3 regions of the Mannheimia massilioguelmaensis genome follow, and region 2 is predicted to be linked to each of the others. Evidence: riboswitches for the same ligand, from Rfam matches in the RefSeq annotation. Region 2 holds a riboswitch; each other region holds the start of a gene.
What was found. A riboswitch is a leader RNA that binds a small molecule or an ion and turns the genes downstream of it on or off. The one in region 2 is predicted to bind thiamine pyrophosphate.

Region 1: another riboswitch for thiamine pyrophosphate. It lies ahead of BN1226_RS04890 (ABC transporter substrate-binding protein); the one in region 2 lies ahead of thiM (hydroxyethylthiazole kinase).
Region 3: another riboswitch for thiamine pyrophosphate. It lies ahead of thiB (thiamine ABC transporter substrate binding subunit); the one in region 2 lies ahead of thiM (hydroxyethylthiazole kinase).

The regions. Positions count from the first base shown of each region.
Region 1 is NZ_CDQL01000006.1:24,732-30,160, forward strand. It holds gene uvrD (DNA helicase II) at 1-1,430, opposite strand, end outside; TPP riboswitch at 1,548-1,640, shown strand; gene BN1226_RS04890 (ABC transporter substrate-binding protein) at 1,693-2,745, shown strand; gene fdhD (formate dehydrogenase accessory sulfurtransferase FdhD) at 2,790-3,635, opposite strand; gene fdnG (formate dehydrogenase-N subunit alpha) at 3,932-5,429, shown strand, end outside.
Region 2 is NZ_CDQL01000006.1:212,057-217,485, reverse strand. It holds gene BN1226_RS05810 (TonB-dependent hemoglobin/transferrin/lactoferrin family receptor) at 1-1,046, opposite strand, end outside; gene thiE (thiamine phosphate synthase) at 1,180-1,842, opposite strand; gene thiD (bifunctional hydroxymethylpyrimidine kinase/phosphomethylpyrimidine kinase) at 1,835-2,641, opposite strand; gene thiM (hydroxyethylthiazole kinase) at 2,652-3,452, opposite strand; TPP riboswitch at 3,559-3,653, opposite strand; gene BN1226_RS05790 (hypothetical protein) at 4,004-4,363, opposite strand; gene BN1226_RS05785 (hypothetical protein) at 4,745-5,140, opposite strand; gene BN1226_RS05780 (hypothetical protein) at 5,140-5,429, opposite strand, start outside.
Region 3 is NZ_CDQL01000008.1:66,800-72,228, forward strand. It holds gene glnE (bifunctional [glutamate--ammonia ligase]-adenylyl-L-tyrosine phosphorylase/[glutamate--ammonia-ligase] adenylyltransferase) at 1-2,427, opposite strand, end outside; TPP riboswitch at 2,626-2,719, shown strand; gene thiB (thiamine ABC transporter substrate binding subunit) at 2,777-3,778, shown strand; gene thiP (thiamine/thiamine pyrophosphate ABC transporter permease ThiP) at 3,786-5,411, shown strand; gene thiQ (thiamine ABC transporter ATP-binding protein) at 5,404-5,429, shown strand, end outside.

The sequences.
Region 1 (5,429 bases), 190 kb from region 2:
GCGGTTTCTTCAGCTAATGAATTAATCAACTCACAAAAACGCTGTAATGCGGTAGCAGCACGACCAGCTAACTGATTTTCATGAATTGCAATTTGTATAGCTTGCCATAAGGTAATTTCACGTTCACGAGTTAAGTTACGTAAAATATCTAAAGTTCGATCTCCAATACCTCTAGTTGGCGTATTAATTACACGTTCAAAAGCTGCATCATCTTGGCGATTTGCAATTAAGCGTAAATAAGCTAACGCATCTTTGATTTCTTGACGTTCGAAGAATCGCATTCCTCCGTAAATACGATATGGAATTTGTGCCCGAATCAGTGCTTCTTCAATCACACGTGATTGACTATTGCTACGATATAAAATCGCTATATCATTTAAGCAACCACCATCTTCTAACCAAATCTTAATTTGAGAAGAGACAAAAAGTGCTTCATCTAATTCATTAAATGCGGCATAAATTCCCACAGGATCGCCTTGTTCACCATCCGTCCATAAATCTTTACCTAGGCGGTTATTATTGTTTGAAATTAATTGGTTGGCAGCCTGTAGAATATTGCCTGTAGAACGATAATTTTGCTCTAAACGAATGGTTTGAGCTTGATGGAAATCATCAAGGAATTTTTGAATATTTTCGATTTGTGCACCACGCCAACCATAAATAGACTGATCATCATCCCCAACAATCATTACATTGCCTGTTTCACCAGCTAATAATTTGATCCAAGCATATTGAATTTTATTCGTATCTTGAAACTCATCCACCAATATTTGCCCAAAGCGTTGCTGGTAACGTTGCAGAATCACAGGTTTCTTGAGAAATAACTCATAAGCACGTAATAAAATTTCAGCAAAATCCACCAACCCGGCACGATCACAAGTATCTTGATAAATACGATAAATTTTAATCCATTCTCGTTCTTGGCGATCATTATGATCATCAATTAGGTTTGGTCTTAAACCCTCATCCTTTTTATTATTGATATACCAACAGGCCTGTTTTGCTGGAAACATTTTCTCATCATAATTATGCAATTTAAGTAAACGCTTCATTAGGCGAAGTTGATCCTCGCTATCCATAATTTGGAAATCTTGTGGCAAATTGGCATCCACATAATGAGCACGTAATAATCGGTGAGCAATGCTATGAAAAGTGCCGACCCACATACCTGATAAAGAATGAGAAGAATGGGGAGTTAATGTTGATTCAATACGATGACGCATTTCTGCAGCGGCTTTATTTGTAAAAGTCACCGCCATAATACTACTTTCAGAAACGCTTTCGACAGCAATTAACCAAGCAATACGATGAGTTAAAACTCGAGTTTTTCCGCTTCCTGCACCTGCCAACACTAAATAGTTACCTAGCGGTGCCGCTACAGCTTCACGTTGCTTATCATTTAAACCATCAAGTAATTCTGAAATATCCATTATTGCTCACTACATTTTGCTGTTTATTTTTACAGGGGATTATAAGGGTTATATATGCTTTGTCAATGTAATGAGCCAACCCTATTTACAATTAAGAGAAAAGGTTTTATATTGTTGCTCCGTTAGTCGGGGTGCTGAAAAAATCGGCTGAGAAATACCCGTGAACCTGATACAGTTAACACTGGCGTAGGAAACTAATTATCCACATTTTTCTCTTTCGTTTATGTGTTGACTTGTTTTCTTTTAATTAAGGAGCAATTCAATGACAACTCATTCAATTTTATCTATTCATAAAATTTTTCTAAAACCTACCGCACTTTTTATCGGTGCTATAAGCCTATTACCTCAATTTGCCCAGGCAGAAGGTAAATTAAATATTTATTGCAGTGTGCAAAATACCGCTTGCGAAAAAATCAGCCAAGCATTCGCTAAAAAATACCACGTAGAAACCCAATTTATTCGTAATAGTACAGGAACCACATTAGGTAAAATTAAAGCAGAAAAAGACAATCCTCAGGCAGATGTATGGTACGGTGGCACTTTAGAACCTCATTTACAAGCAGCTGATTTAGGCTTACTTGAAAAATACCGCTCACCTAATCAAAAACAAATTTTGCCACAATTTAAACAATTAATGGAACAACGAGGTGAATTTTCTTCGATTATTTACTTAATGGAATTAGGCATTGGTATTAATACTCAAAAACTTGAAAAACTCAATATTAAAAAACCACAATGCTTTAAAGATCTATTAAAACCAGAATTTAAAAATGAAATTCAATACCCTGATCCTAGAGTCTCTGGTACAGGATATTCATTTCTCACTACCTTAATCGCACTTTGGGGTGAAGATAAAGCCTTTGAATACCTGAAAGCACTCAATAAAAATGTGTCACAATTTTCAAAAAGTGGTTTAGCGACAAACACCTTAGCATCAGGAGAAGTAGCTGTAGATATTAGTTTTATGCATAGCTATATTCGTGAGCAGGAAAAAGGTGCGCCAGTAACAGGCGTTTTACCTTGTGAAGGCATTGGTTATACTTTAGGTGCCAATAGCATTATTAAAAATGCCCGCAATCTTGAAAATGCAAAATTATTTACCGACTGGGTTCTCACGGCCGAAGCACAAGAAATCCCTTGGCGTGAAGCTAATTCTTATCAGCTACCAGCCAATATTCATGCACAACATCATCCTAAGGCAAGCGATCCATTAAAATTGCAATTTATTGATATTGACTTTTTACATTTTGGTTCAGATCAAGAAAGTAAAAAGCTAATTGAACGTTGGACGAAAATGAGTCTATCAGAACAGTAACTAAGGCTATAGGGCGGATTAACGAGATCTGCCCTTTACATAGCTCAATATATCAATCGCTCTTTTCCTGTATAAACTGTAGCTCGTCCTTCCCTAGCAAATCCAATTAATGTGAGATTACTCTCTTCAGCCATTCTCACAGCTAAATCAGTTCCTGCTGAAATTGCAATGAGCATTTCAATGCCACAAGTTGCTGCTTTTTGTACCATTTCATAACTTGCTCGACTTGTCACTAACACAAATCCCAGAGGTTGATTATTCTTCGCATGCCAGCCTAATAATTTATCCAAAGCCACATGACGTCCAACATCTTCACGAATAGCCAATAACTCGCCTTCTAAAGAGAAGAAACCCGCGGCATGAGTAGAGCCTGTTTGCTTACCCAATACTTGGGCATCATGCAAAATTGTTAAACATTGATCTAGTTTATTTAAATCAAAGCTAAAAGTGCGGTCTAATTTAGGTAATTTTTTAGTCACTTGTTCTAATTGCTCACTGCCACAAATCCCACAACCTGTACGTCCAGCCATTGTACGGCGTAAATCTTTCAGACGAACGAAACAACGAGTTGCCAATTCAATTTGAACCTCCACCCCATTACAAGTTTCTTCCACATCAATACCATAAATATCTGAAGTTTTATCAATAATCCCTTCAGCTAATGAAAATCCTAATGCGAAATCTTCCAAATCTTGAGGAGTAGTCATCATTACTGTATGAGAAATACCGTTATAAACCAATGCCACAGGCATTTCAATCGCTAAAAACTCCTCTTTCTGTACAAATTCTGAGCTTTTTTCACTATTCTTTTCTAAATGATATTTATCAGAATGTTTTGTAAATGTTAAATTTTTGAAAAAATTTATTGTTCTTTTTGTGATCTGAATCAACTTTTTTCCTCCAATTAACCTTATTAGTTATAGATTTAAATAGAAAATAAATGTATTCTACACTAGATTTAAAGCTTTACCCATTGTTTATATTTTTTGGGAAGCGATGTAATCAAATTCATTCTCATTAACATTAGGAATGAATAATTGTAGAAACTCAATTCTTACTTTTTATTAACATTTACTTATACAAGTAAAATCGTTAAAGCAAGTTTTTATCGTGTTACTACGTTTATCCATTTTTGTTGTTAGATGAATGAGTTTACTACAAACTATTATTGTTTTGAGGATTATCTATGCAGGTCACAAGAAGAAAGTTCTTTAAGATCTGTGCAGGTGGTATGGCGGGGACATCTGCTGCAATGTTAGGTTTTGCACCTACTTCAGCTTTAGCAGCACCTCGTGAATACAAATTGTTACGTGCTTATGAAGCACGTCAAACCTGTACATACTGTGCGGTAAGTTGTGGGATGTTAATGTATAGCACTGGGAAACCATCTACAACATTAAATGGCTACACTGGCTCTAATGTCCGTTCTAAATTATTCCATATCGAAGGCGATCCTGATCATCCAGTCAGCCGTGGTGCATTATGTCCAAAAGGTGCGGGCGCATTAGACTATATTAATAGTAAAAGCCGTGCACTATATCCTGAGTATCGTGCCCCAGGTTCAGACAAATGGCAACGCATTTCATGGAAAGAAGCAATTACACGTATTGCTCGCTTGATGAAAGATGACAGAGATGCAAACTACATTGAAAAAAACTCAGAAGGTCAAACTGTTAATCGTTGGACCTCAACAGGTATCTTAACTGCTTCAGCGATGAGCAATGAAGCAGCGCTTATTACTAAAAAATGGGTTACCTCGCTGGGAATGGTCCCCGTGGGCAACCAAGCGAGTGTTTGACACGGACCAACGGTAGCAAGTCTTGCTCCATCATTTGGTCGCGGTGCCATGACTAATAACTGGGTTGATATTAAAAATGCTAATCTTATTATCGTCCAAGGCGGTAATGCGGCTGAAGCACACCCTGTGGGTTTCCGTTGGGTAATCGAAGCGAAGAAAAATGGTGCAAAATTAATCGTTATTGATCCTCGATTTAATCGTACTGCAGCAGTAGCCGATCACTATGTACCAATTCGTTCAGGTTCAGATATTACCTTCTTAATGGGGGTGATTCACTACTTACTTGAAAACGATAAAATCCAGCATGAATATGTCAAACACTACACTAATGCCTCATTTTTAATTAATGAAGGTTTTAAATTCGAAGATGGCTTATTCTCTGGTTTTAATCAAGAAAAACATAATTATGATAAATCTACTTGGTCTTACCAATTAGATGAAAATGGTAATGCAAAACGTGATATGACCTTACAAAATCCACGTTGTGCTATTAACCTATTAAAAGAACACGTATCTCGTTATACCCCAGAAGTGGTTGAGCAAATCACAGGGATAAAACAAAAAGATTTCTTATATGTATGTGAAGAAATTGCTAAAACATCTGTTCCAGATAAAACAATGACTCACTTATATGCATTAGGCTTTACCGAACACTCAACGGGTACTCAAAACATCCGTTCTATGGCAATGATCCAGTTGCTTTTAGGTAATATTGGTATGCCTGGTGGTGGGATTAATGCTTTACGTGGTCACTCAAACGTACAAGGTACAACTGACTTTGGTTTATTACCAACTTCATTACCTGGTTATATGCGTTTACCAACAGATAAAGATGCCACTTTCGAACAATTTATCAATGCAATTACCCCAAAAGATATTGTTCCAA
Region 2 (5,429 bases):
TCTACCGCTGGACTATATTCCGTTTCAGGCGCTGCACGTTTTCCTTCATAGTTATAGGCGGAAGTTTCTGTTTTTTGGTAATCAAAATCAACTTTCGCTAAAGCAATCCATTTAGAGGCAGGGAAATATTCATAAAATACATTGAAGGTATCGCGTTTTGCTCTATCTTCTGCTTCTCGCCAATATGAGCTGAGATATACCGCAGAATCTTCAATAATATAGTTTTTATTATGTTGACCACTATAAGCCACGCCAATACGATGATTATCATTAAAACGATAGGAAAGTTTTGCTAAATAACTATGATTTTTATGTGTGGAATCATCAGGTGTTTGTTTGCTACTGCCGATATATCGAGTTTGTAAATCATCCTCAGGTACAGTATAACCACCAGCACTTTCCATTTCGTGACCATGACGATGGGAATAAAGCAAGACCGCTTCTAATTGTTCACCTAAATAGCCCAAGCCAAAAGTATTGACCCATTCATTATTGCGAGTGGCATAACCTGTACGATATAAAGCACCAAATTTATTGCCATTACGTACAATATCATAAGCTTCAAGAGTTCGATAATTTACACCACCGCCTAAATTACCACTACCTTGGTTAAACGAATCAGCCCCTTTTGAAACTTCTATTGTTCTTGCCAATTCAGGATCGATAGATTGACGAGAAGTATTCAAATTACCGTAACGTTTATAGAGAGAATTCTCTTCAGAATCGGGCAATGCTACCCCATCGATACTAATGCCAACACGATTATCTTCTACACCACGAATCGCAAAACCTTTTTGATGTCGACCTTGGTTAATAACGCCAACATCAGGGCTATAACGAACTAAATCACGATTATTTTGAATTAATTCTTGTTGTATAACTTTTTGCGTTTTTTGTTCAGTAGAGGCTTTAACTTCTTCTTGAGTGGTGACATCAATTTGAGAAAGTGTTTCTGTATTTTCTTGTGCATAAATGTTTGAACTAAATGCACAAGTAATACTTAATGCTAATAATGAAAGTCGAAAGTGTAAGTGTGATTGACTCATACAAAATTCCTTAGGGTTATAAAATAAATTGAATTTAATAATAAAAAACAAATGCTATGAATGATAAGGATTCGTATTTATATGTCAATCAACATTTTCATATTTTATGATTTAAATCACTTTTTATTAAATTTTAACCGCCTGATAATATTCTAATGGTTTCGAAAATGTTTTTAGAACGGGTAATCGCAGAAATGACAGCCACCCCATCGGCACCTAGTTGTCTTAGTTTGGGGGCGGATAATTCAGTAATTCCACCGATAGCAACACAAGGCTTATTAATTTGATGCTCTCGAATTTGATGAAAAATTTCCATACCAAGCACAGGACTGTGATCTAATTTAGATTGCGTAGAGAAAATAGGACCAATACCAAAATAATCGATATTAGGATTATTTTGATTCGCTAAGGCTTGTGCTAAATTATTTATTGATAATCCAATAATCGGTTTTACTGTAGTTTTTAGCAGAATATCGTTGATTCCCATATCTGTTTGTCCTACATGAATTCCATCAGCCTGTAGAGATAAAGCCAAGTCAATATCATCATTAATAATGAAAGGAGCATTAAATTCTTTACATAGTTTTTGGCATTCAATGGCAAGTTGACGTTTTGCTGCGGGATCATTTTCTAAAGAGTTCTTTCCTTTTTCACGGAATTGAAAGCAACTAATTCCGCCCATTAGTGCTTGTTTTAAAATATAGAGTAAATTTTCACCAGCATTATTAGATAAATGGCAGCAATCCTGTGAGCCAGCAATAAAATACACGGAAAGCATTGATTTCACTTTATTCATCACGATATGCCCAATGATTTGTTGGTCCATGCCCATGACCAATGTTTAATGGATGGCTAATTGCCTCAGTAATAAATAACTTGGCTGTATGTATCGCTTGTGGAACAGTATAGCCTTTAGCTATTTCTGCGGTAATGCAAGCTGAAAATGTACAGCCTGTGCCATGAGTATGAAGGGTCTGATAACGAGGGGAGGAGAGTGTAAAATCTTCATCTGAAGTGAAAATCCAATCTTTACATACCGCACTTTTCGCATCATCTAAATGACCACCTTTGATAATTACCGTTTCAACACCTAAATTTTGTATAATCTCAGCGGCTTTTTTAATATCTGTTTCATTATGGATTTTAATCCCTGTAAGTGCTTCTGCTTCAGGAATATTAGGGGTAATAATATCTGCTTGAGGAATCATTAAATTTTTTAATGCACTGACCGCACTTTGTGGTAGTAAGCTAGCTCCACCTTTTGCAATCATCACGGGATCTAACACAATTTTGCCAAAAGAATATTGACGTAAACCATCAGCAACACATTCAATGCGATTAGCATCTCCCAGCATTCCAATTTTAACCGCTCTAATATCAAAATCTTCAGCTATAGCTTTAAGTTGAGATTGAATTGTATCAATAGGAATAAGATGGATATCGTAAACGCCCAGCGTATTTTGTGCCGTCACCGAAGTGATAACAGAAGTCCCAAAAACATTTCGCATTTGAAAGGTTTTTAAGTCAGCTTGAATACCTGCACCACCGCCGCTATCGGAACCTGCAATGGTTAAGGTTTGTCTTATTGGATTCATCATATGTTTTTTACTTCTTGTTGATTTTGCTAACACGTTGTACTTGGGCAGAGGTAATAGCACCTAATTGATTAATAAAATTAACCGCGAAACTGCCATATTCAGTTGGTAGTAAGCCTTGCATTGCCAATTCTCCTGCAACCGCATAAGTTGCACAGGCTTCGACACAAGCAGAAAAATATGAATCCTTTTCAGCAACCCCAAGAAATGCGGCAATTACAGCACCAAGTAAACAACCAGAACCTGTGACTTTAGGAAGCATAGATGAGCCATTATGAATGGAGCAGAGTAGTGAACCATCAGAAATCACATCAGTTTCACCACTTATTGCCACAATACATTGATATTTTTGAGCCACGGTTTTAGCAATAATATTTAAATCTGCATCATTACCCGCCGCATCTACACCTTTCCCTTGCCAACAACCTTCCGCTAAAAAAGCAATTTCCGCAGCGTTTCCACGTATAACCGCCACTTTGATTTGGCTGAGTAATTGATGTGTAACCTGTTGACGGAATTTCGTCGCACCCACACCAACAGGATCGAATACCACGGGAATATCTAATTGATTTGCTGCTTTTCCTGCAATCAACATTGCTTCAATATCTGCGGGGTGAATCGTACCAATATTTATTAATAAACCTTGCGCAAAATCTTGAATTTCTGCTACTTCTTTAGGCATTGTTGACATAAAAGGCGAGGCACCTAAAGCTAATAAGCCATTAGCGGAAAAATTGGTGACAACAATATTAGTAATACAATGAACTAATGGATTTTTTTGACGAATCAGTTCTAAATAATGAGTTTGCATAGCAATTCCTTTTTGTAAAAAATGAAATTAACCAGCAATAAGACGAAAGGGAATAAAAGTACAAAAGATCTTTTATCAATAAACGAGAGTATTTTAGTTTTACTTGAATCTTTTACAATTAGTTTCCTACGCCAGTATTAGCTGTATCAGGTTCACGGGTGTTATCTCAGCTACTGAAACGTAGCACCCCGACTAATGTAATAACAAGTGTAATACCGTTCAAAATTTAACACAAAATTTGTTTTATAAAATTGTGAGTGAGATCACTAAAATGGAAAGGGAATCGAAGTAAAAGTGCGGTCTAAAAATTAAAAATTTTTTTACAAAATCTAGAATTTTCATAAAATATTTTTTACTCTTTTTACCTAAAATTCATATCTGGTGGAGAATTGTTATTTAGATAACATATTGATATTATTAAATAAAATAGAATTAATGGCTTTCATCCTTCACTTTTTACTTTATGCACTGTTTTATTGTTAAATTCAATTTGTTCTGTTTTTGAACCAATATCCCCCAAAGTTTTTCTGAAAATTAATAATAATTTTTTATTATCCCCAAGGCTTTGCATCTGGTTTGCTGTGTTTAGCTCGCCATTTAATACATTCTGGCTCGTTCCATACATACTTTTCTTCACATACGGGACCTTGTTCCAAATACCATCCTTTTTTTTCCATACATAAATTAACTTTAAGTTTATCACTTTCACCTAATACAGGGTCCATTCCACAAGCTCGCATATCAACATCTCTTTGAGTGGCAAATTCAAACTTCCCAATCCAAGCTCCAGTATTGGGGTCATAAAATGACTTTCCTGTATACCATATATAGTATAGTTTAGGTGGCTTAAACCCACCAAATGAACAACTAACCAAAAAGGCAATACTAAAAATCATACAAAGTACTCTCATAAAATTTCTCCTATTATTTATGGTTTGAATTTCTGTTTAAATCATAAATTGTTCGTTCTTTATTCATAATTAGGTCTTTTTCATCTTTACGATAACCATCCGTTACACATTGTTTTTGTCCTAGACCATGACAATTATGTATTGAAGAATTATCTCCAAACATATCAATTATTCGTTTTATTATCCTTCTATTCTGATAATTATCATTCATTGTGAGGGGAGGGGAGCTGATAGAATCGGCAAGTTATACAGCGGTTGTTCTTACTTTATCCGAGTTTTTATAGATTTTATGAAAAAATTGAGAAAAATGAACGGTTTCTACTAAAGTTAATCAAGCACTGTGTGGATGCCGGTACCATCTAGGGTAACCAAGCACACTAATCAACGATATTTTGCATTTTCTCTACATATACTCGCATTATCTCCATCTTGAGCCATACACCAATATAAGGGGGCACTAAATTTATATCCTAGCTCGTAATAACAACTAGTATTAGAGGGAATCAGCTCACGCAAACTTCGATATTCTTGGTATTCATTTGGATATTCTGTTTTCATTTTTAAATAACCTAGCTTTTCATAGCGAGTTTCTAAATATTCTAATCTTTTCTTATTTGCACTGCCTAATTTAGATTTATTTTTATCAAAACAAAATTTCATTTCAGAGGCAGAAATGTGTCTGCCATCTTTAATCCAAAAAGTATAGGCATTTGGAGAACCATTAGCTAAATAACATCCTAATAATAACAAGGAAAATATAGTTGATAATTTTCTCATTACTTATTCTCCTTCTCTTTTCCTAAGATTATCTTATTATCAAATCTTATTATTTCTGTTTTAGGTCCAACGCTTCCCCAAACATTTTTTTGATAATGTATTATATTTTGTCTATTTTTTTCGCTTTCTTTATCAAAACTAGGATTTAAAAAATTAATTACATCTTCATCTCGATAATAAGCCTTGGTATGATCCCCTGCAATAATCCCCCATAACGGTATTCCTGTCCAATGACTTCCTGTCGTATTTGTATTACCGATACCAAAACTTAAACTACCTATTTGATAAG
Region 3 (5,429 bases), on a different contig from region 2:
ATCTTCAAATGCCTTAAATGAACAACTTAGTGGTCCTGCATTACCTGATGGACGTAATCGCATGTCCACTTCGTAAAGAATCCCTGCGCTGGTATTCATGCTGAAAATGCTAATGATCTTTTGTGCTAAACGCAGGTAGAATTGGCTATTATCGATGCTTTTTTTTCCACCGATAGTTTGACCTTGATGCGTTCCATCATAGAGGAAGACTAAATCTAAGTCTGAACGATAACCTAATTCGATCCCGCCAAGTTTCCCATAACCTACAACTAAGAAACCCGTTTGGTTATCTTGTAAATGTTCGGGTTTGCCGAAACGGGCAGTGACTTGTTGCCAAGCAAGATTGACTACAGCATGGATAATGGCCTCGGCAAGGAAAGTAAGATGATCACTCACTTTCATGACTGGTAATACGCCTAAAATATCTGCAGCAGCGACTCGGAGGTGCGTAGCTTGTTTAAATTGGCGTAATGCCGTAATAAATTGTTCATCATCATCTTCAGGCAAACGGAGTAAATATTGCTGTAATTCCGAAGGATAATTTTCATAAGAGGGTAGATCTAATAAAGCTTTAGGATCTAATAACTCATCTAATAAAATTGGATGTTGTGCTACCTGTTCGGCAATAAGTTGTGATTTTGCACATAATTCTATTAGTTGTGTTAATGCTTGAGGGTTCTCAAGTAATAATTCTAAATAGGTTGTTCGGGTTAGAATTTTCTCGACAATGTTTAACATTCTTGGTAACAAAGTGCGGTATTCAGCATGAGAAAAAATTTGTAATAATAAATTTGGTAGAAGCTGAGCAAGCACTTCTCGTCCTCGAATGCCAATAGAACGGAGTTTCACACTAGAACGGAAAGCTTCTAATTTATGGATTAATTCTTCTCGTTCATTTTCGCCGATCCCTTGTTGGATCAAAATATCAGATAACTCATTCTGCTCAATATGGGCGTCTAGAAAATCACGCCATTCATTTTCTTTGATATCTTGTTCTGGTTCTTCATCTTGTCCAATTAAATTTTGAAAAACTGACCGCACTTTTTGCTGATGTTGTTGTAATATGTGATAAAAACTTTGCCAATCAGTAATAGGATAATGAATTTCAATGCTTTGATGATTTTGATCCCAAAGAGTAAAACATTTTGTTGCTTCGACTAAACGTAATTGATCTAATTCTTTGCTAGGTAGTAATTGTGTTTGTTTATCATCAATGGCTTGTAATACGTTTTCTACACGGCGTAAGAATAAATAGGCTTGCATTAAATCTTGATGTTGCTTAGCACTAATCAGACCTAGTTTTTCAATTTCAGGGAGAAGTTTGAGTAATTCATGTTTTTGTAAGGCAATTTCTCGACCGCCACGAATGAGTTGAAAAACTTGTACAATAAATTCTATTTCTCGAATTCCACCTGCACCAAGCTTTATATTATCCACTAAGCCACGACGACGGACTTCACGCTCAATTTTATGCTTCATTTCTCGTAAAGATTGGATAACACTGAAATCGATGTAACGGCGATAAACAAATGGACGAAGTAGTTGGCGTAAGGTTTTGATATTAGGATCTTGTTCATCTGCCCCTAAAATTCGTCCTTTAATCATGGCATAGCGTTCCCAATCTCGCCCTTGTTCTTGATAATAGGTTTCCATTCCATTAAAACTTAATGCTAATGCACCGCTTTCACCAAATGGACGTAAACGCATATCTGTACGGTAAACGAAACCATCAACCGTAAATTCATCTAAAGTATTAATCAGTTTTTGTCCTAAACGCATAAAGAATTTTTGGTTTTCCATTGGTTTACGAGTTCCAACAGTTTCACCATTAGCAGGATAGGTGAAGATTAAATCAATATCTGATGAAAAATTAAGTTCAAAACCACCAAGTTTGCCCATTCCAAGAATATAAAGTTGTTGAGGATGTCCTTGTTCATCCACCGGTGTTCCCCAATCTGCACAAGCTTGTTTATAGAGCCAATCTCTTGCACAAATAATGCATGCTTCAGCTAATTGTGAAAGACGAATAAAAATTTCCTCTACCGTGCCTAAATTCAGGCTCTGACAAAAACTGAGCTTCACCATTTCACGGTTACGGAATTGTCGTAATGTTTTATATAACCCCGCTTCGTCAGTTACTGTATTTAATAACAGAGTTAAACGAGAAGCATAGTTTTCACAATCAGATAATGAGGGGCTAGTTTGCCAACACTCCCATAAAAAGTGCGGTTGTTTTTTGAAAATTTCTACCACAAAGTCAGACATCGCAATAGCCTGTGCTAGCCGTCCAATTGGGGCATTCAGATCCTGTTGTTGATCAATAATATCTTTGTACAATTGCGAATTACATTGATCAGGAAATTGCTCAATTAATAATTCTGCAAGTTGGGTTAACGTTGTTTGAAAGGCAGAAATGGGCATACTCATAGATGTTCCTAAGTCTTTGGTATGTAGATTTATATGTGTATTGTAACTGAATCTTAAAGATTATAAAAAGTTAGATGGTGAAGAAATGTTTTAAATATGCAGTTGCTTATAAGATACTTAATTAATGTCATACTTATTTTAAACCTCTCTGTAGAAAAATGGCTTGAATAAATCCCTTAAAAGCGATTAAACTATTTGCCGTTCTCAACGGGGTGCTTCATTTGAGGCTGAGAGAAACCCGTAGAACCTGATCTGATTAATCACAGCGTAGGGATTTGAGAAAGCGAGTAAATTTTTCTAAAATTGTACCGCACTTAAATTCCTTTAATTTCAATTAAAGGATTTTTTTATGCCTAAATCTAAAATTTTTCTTTTTTCAACCGCACTTTTTCTGTCTGGACAAGCGGTTGCAGAGAACCAATCGGTCAACCTTTATGCAGAAGAATATTTTGCTGCACAGTGGGGAGCCGGCCCTGAAGTAAAAACCAATTTTGAAAAAGCCTTCCCTCAGTGTCAAATTAATATGATTCCTTTTGATAGCCGTACCACCATGTTAAATCGTTTACGTTTGGAGGGAAAGAAAACCAAAGCTGATGTGGTGATTGGTATGGATAATCATCAATTAGAAGCTGCTGAAAAAACAGGTTTATTTGCACCTCATGGTGTCAGCTTGAACCATGTTAACATGCCAGTTAAGTGGCAGAGCCAATATTTTGTGCCTTATGAGTTTTCAAAATATGCGTTTATTTATGATAAAACTAAACTACAAAATCCACCTAAGAGCTTAAAAGAGTTAATTGAACGTGAAGATCTTAAGGTGATTTATCAAGATCCTCGTACAAGCAGTATTGGAAGAGGATTATTAGTTTGGATGAATATGCTTTATCCACAAGATCAAATTAATCAACAGTGGCAAACATTACAGAAACATACTGTTACTGTTGGCAAAGGTTGGTCAGAAACCTATGGTAGTTTTTTAAAAGGAGAAGCTGATTTGGTATTAAGTAATAATACCTCTCCGCTTTATCATTTGCTGAATGAGCATAATTCCAACTATGCTGCCACAGAATTTGCAGAGGGTGAAACCTTACAAATTGATATGGCAGGCAAAATCGCAGGAAAAAATAATGCTTGTGCGGATCATTTTTTAAGTTTTCTATTGCAACCAGATAGCCAAAAAACCATTATCACTAAAGGGATTATGTTGCCAGTGGTTGAAGGCAATATTGAGCCTCATTACGATGCACTAAAAAGTGCCGTGATGAAAAGTAAAACTATTGATACCTTGATGATTAGTGATGAACAATTGAAATCTTGGATAAACCAATGGCAGTCAGCATTGAGTAAATAACGGCGTTATGTCCTTATTATTTCCTTCCATTAAACATTTAGCTCCTGCCCATTATGTGGGCGGGATTTTGGTGCTATGTTTATTAATGGTGATTTATGGAGGCTCTTTATTAGCCGTATTTTATCAGGGGGAAGCTCACTCTTGGCAAAGTTTATGGCAAGATAGTTATTTATATCAAGTATTAAGGTTTAGCTTTTGGCAAGCTAGTCTTTCTGCTGGGCTTTCAGTGCTTATTGGATTGTTCTTTGCAAGGGCATTTTTTTATCAGCAGTTTAAAGGGAAATTATTGCTATTAAAATTATTTTCCTTAACTTTTGTATTGCCTTCTTTAGTAGCAATTTTGGGTTTATTAGGAATTTATGGCTCATCTGGTTGGCTTGCACAACTTTTAACTTATCTAAATATCTCATGGCAACCTAATATTTATGGCTTATCAGGTATTCTAATCGCCCATTTATTTTTTAATATTCCTTTAGCCGCACGTATGTTTTTGCAGAGTTTTCATAGTATTCCTAATCAACAACGACAACTCGCCGCACAATTAAATATGCAAGGTTGGCAATTTATTCGATTAATTGAATGGCCTTATTTACGTCAGCAACTATTACCTACATTGGTATTGATTTTTACTCTTTGCTTTACCAGTTTTGCTATCGTATTGAGTTTAGGTGGAGGACCAAAATATTCCACCCTTGAAGTGGCAATTTATCAAGCCATTATCTTTGATTTTGATTTATCTAAAGCGGCTTTATTTGTGCTATTACAATTTATTGTTTGTTTCTTATTGTTTGCACTCAGTAGCATGTTTAGTAAATTGCCAGAAACACATTTAAGTTTTAGAGAATTATGGTTCGCCAAACAGAAAAGTGCGGTTAAATTTTGGCAAATTTTAATGATTGCTATAGTCAGTTTATTTATACTTTCTCCTTTAGTTCATATTGTCATTAGTGCATTAGTGGCGAAAGATGCACTTCATGCATGGCAAGACCCACAATTATGGCGTTCTATGGCATATTCCTTTTCTATCGCACCGATTTCTGCCTTGTTAGCATTGCTGATGTCCATAGCACTATTAGAGCTATCCCGACGTTTAGCATGGTTTTATTTTGAAAAGCTTGCTCATTTATTGCTTAATTTAGGCATGTTAGTATTAGCCATTCCAAGCTTAATTGTGGCCATCGGTTTATTTTTATTATTACAACATATTGAATTTTCTTCGGCACATTTATTTGCCATTATGGTGTTATGTAATGCCCTATCAGCAATGCCATTTGTGCTGAAAATTTTGGCAGTGCCCATGAATATGAATCTTCAATATTATGAGAAACTTTGTCAATCTTTAGGGATTAAAGGTTGGCAGCGTTTTCGCCTTATTGAATGGCATACATTGGCAGCACCGATAAAATATGCCTTTGCATTAGCTTGTGCTTTATCATTAGGTGACTTTACGGCAATCGCTTTATTTGGTAGCCAAGATTTTTCTTCGTTACCTTATTTATTGTATCAACAGCTAGGCAGTTACCGAGGTGATCAAGCAGCTATTACGGCATTAATTCTATTATTAGTTTGTTTCGCGATGTTTGTGATAGTGGAACGCTCCTATATTCCTACCGAGGAAAAGCCCCATGATTAAGCTAGATCAAGTTCAGTT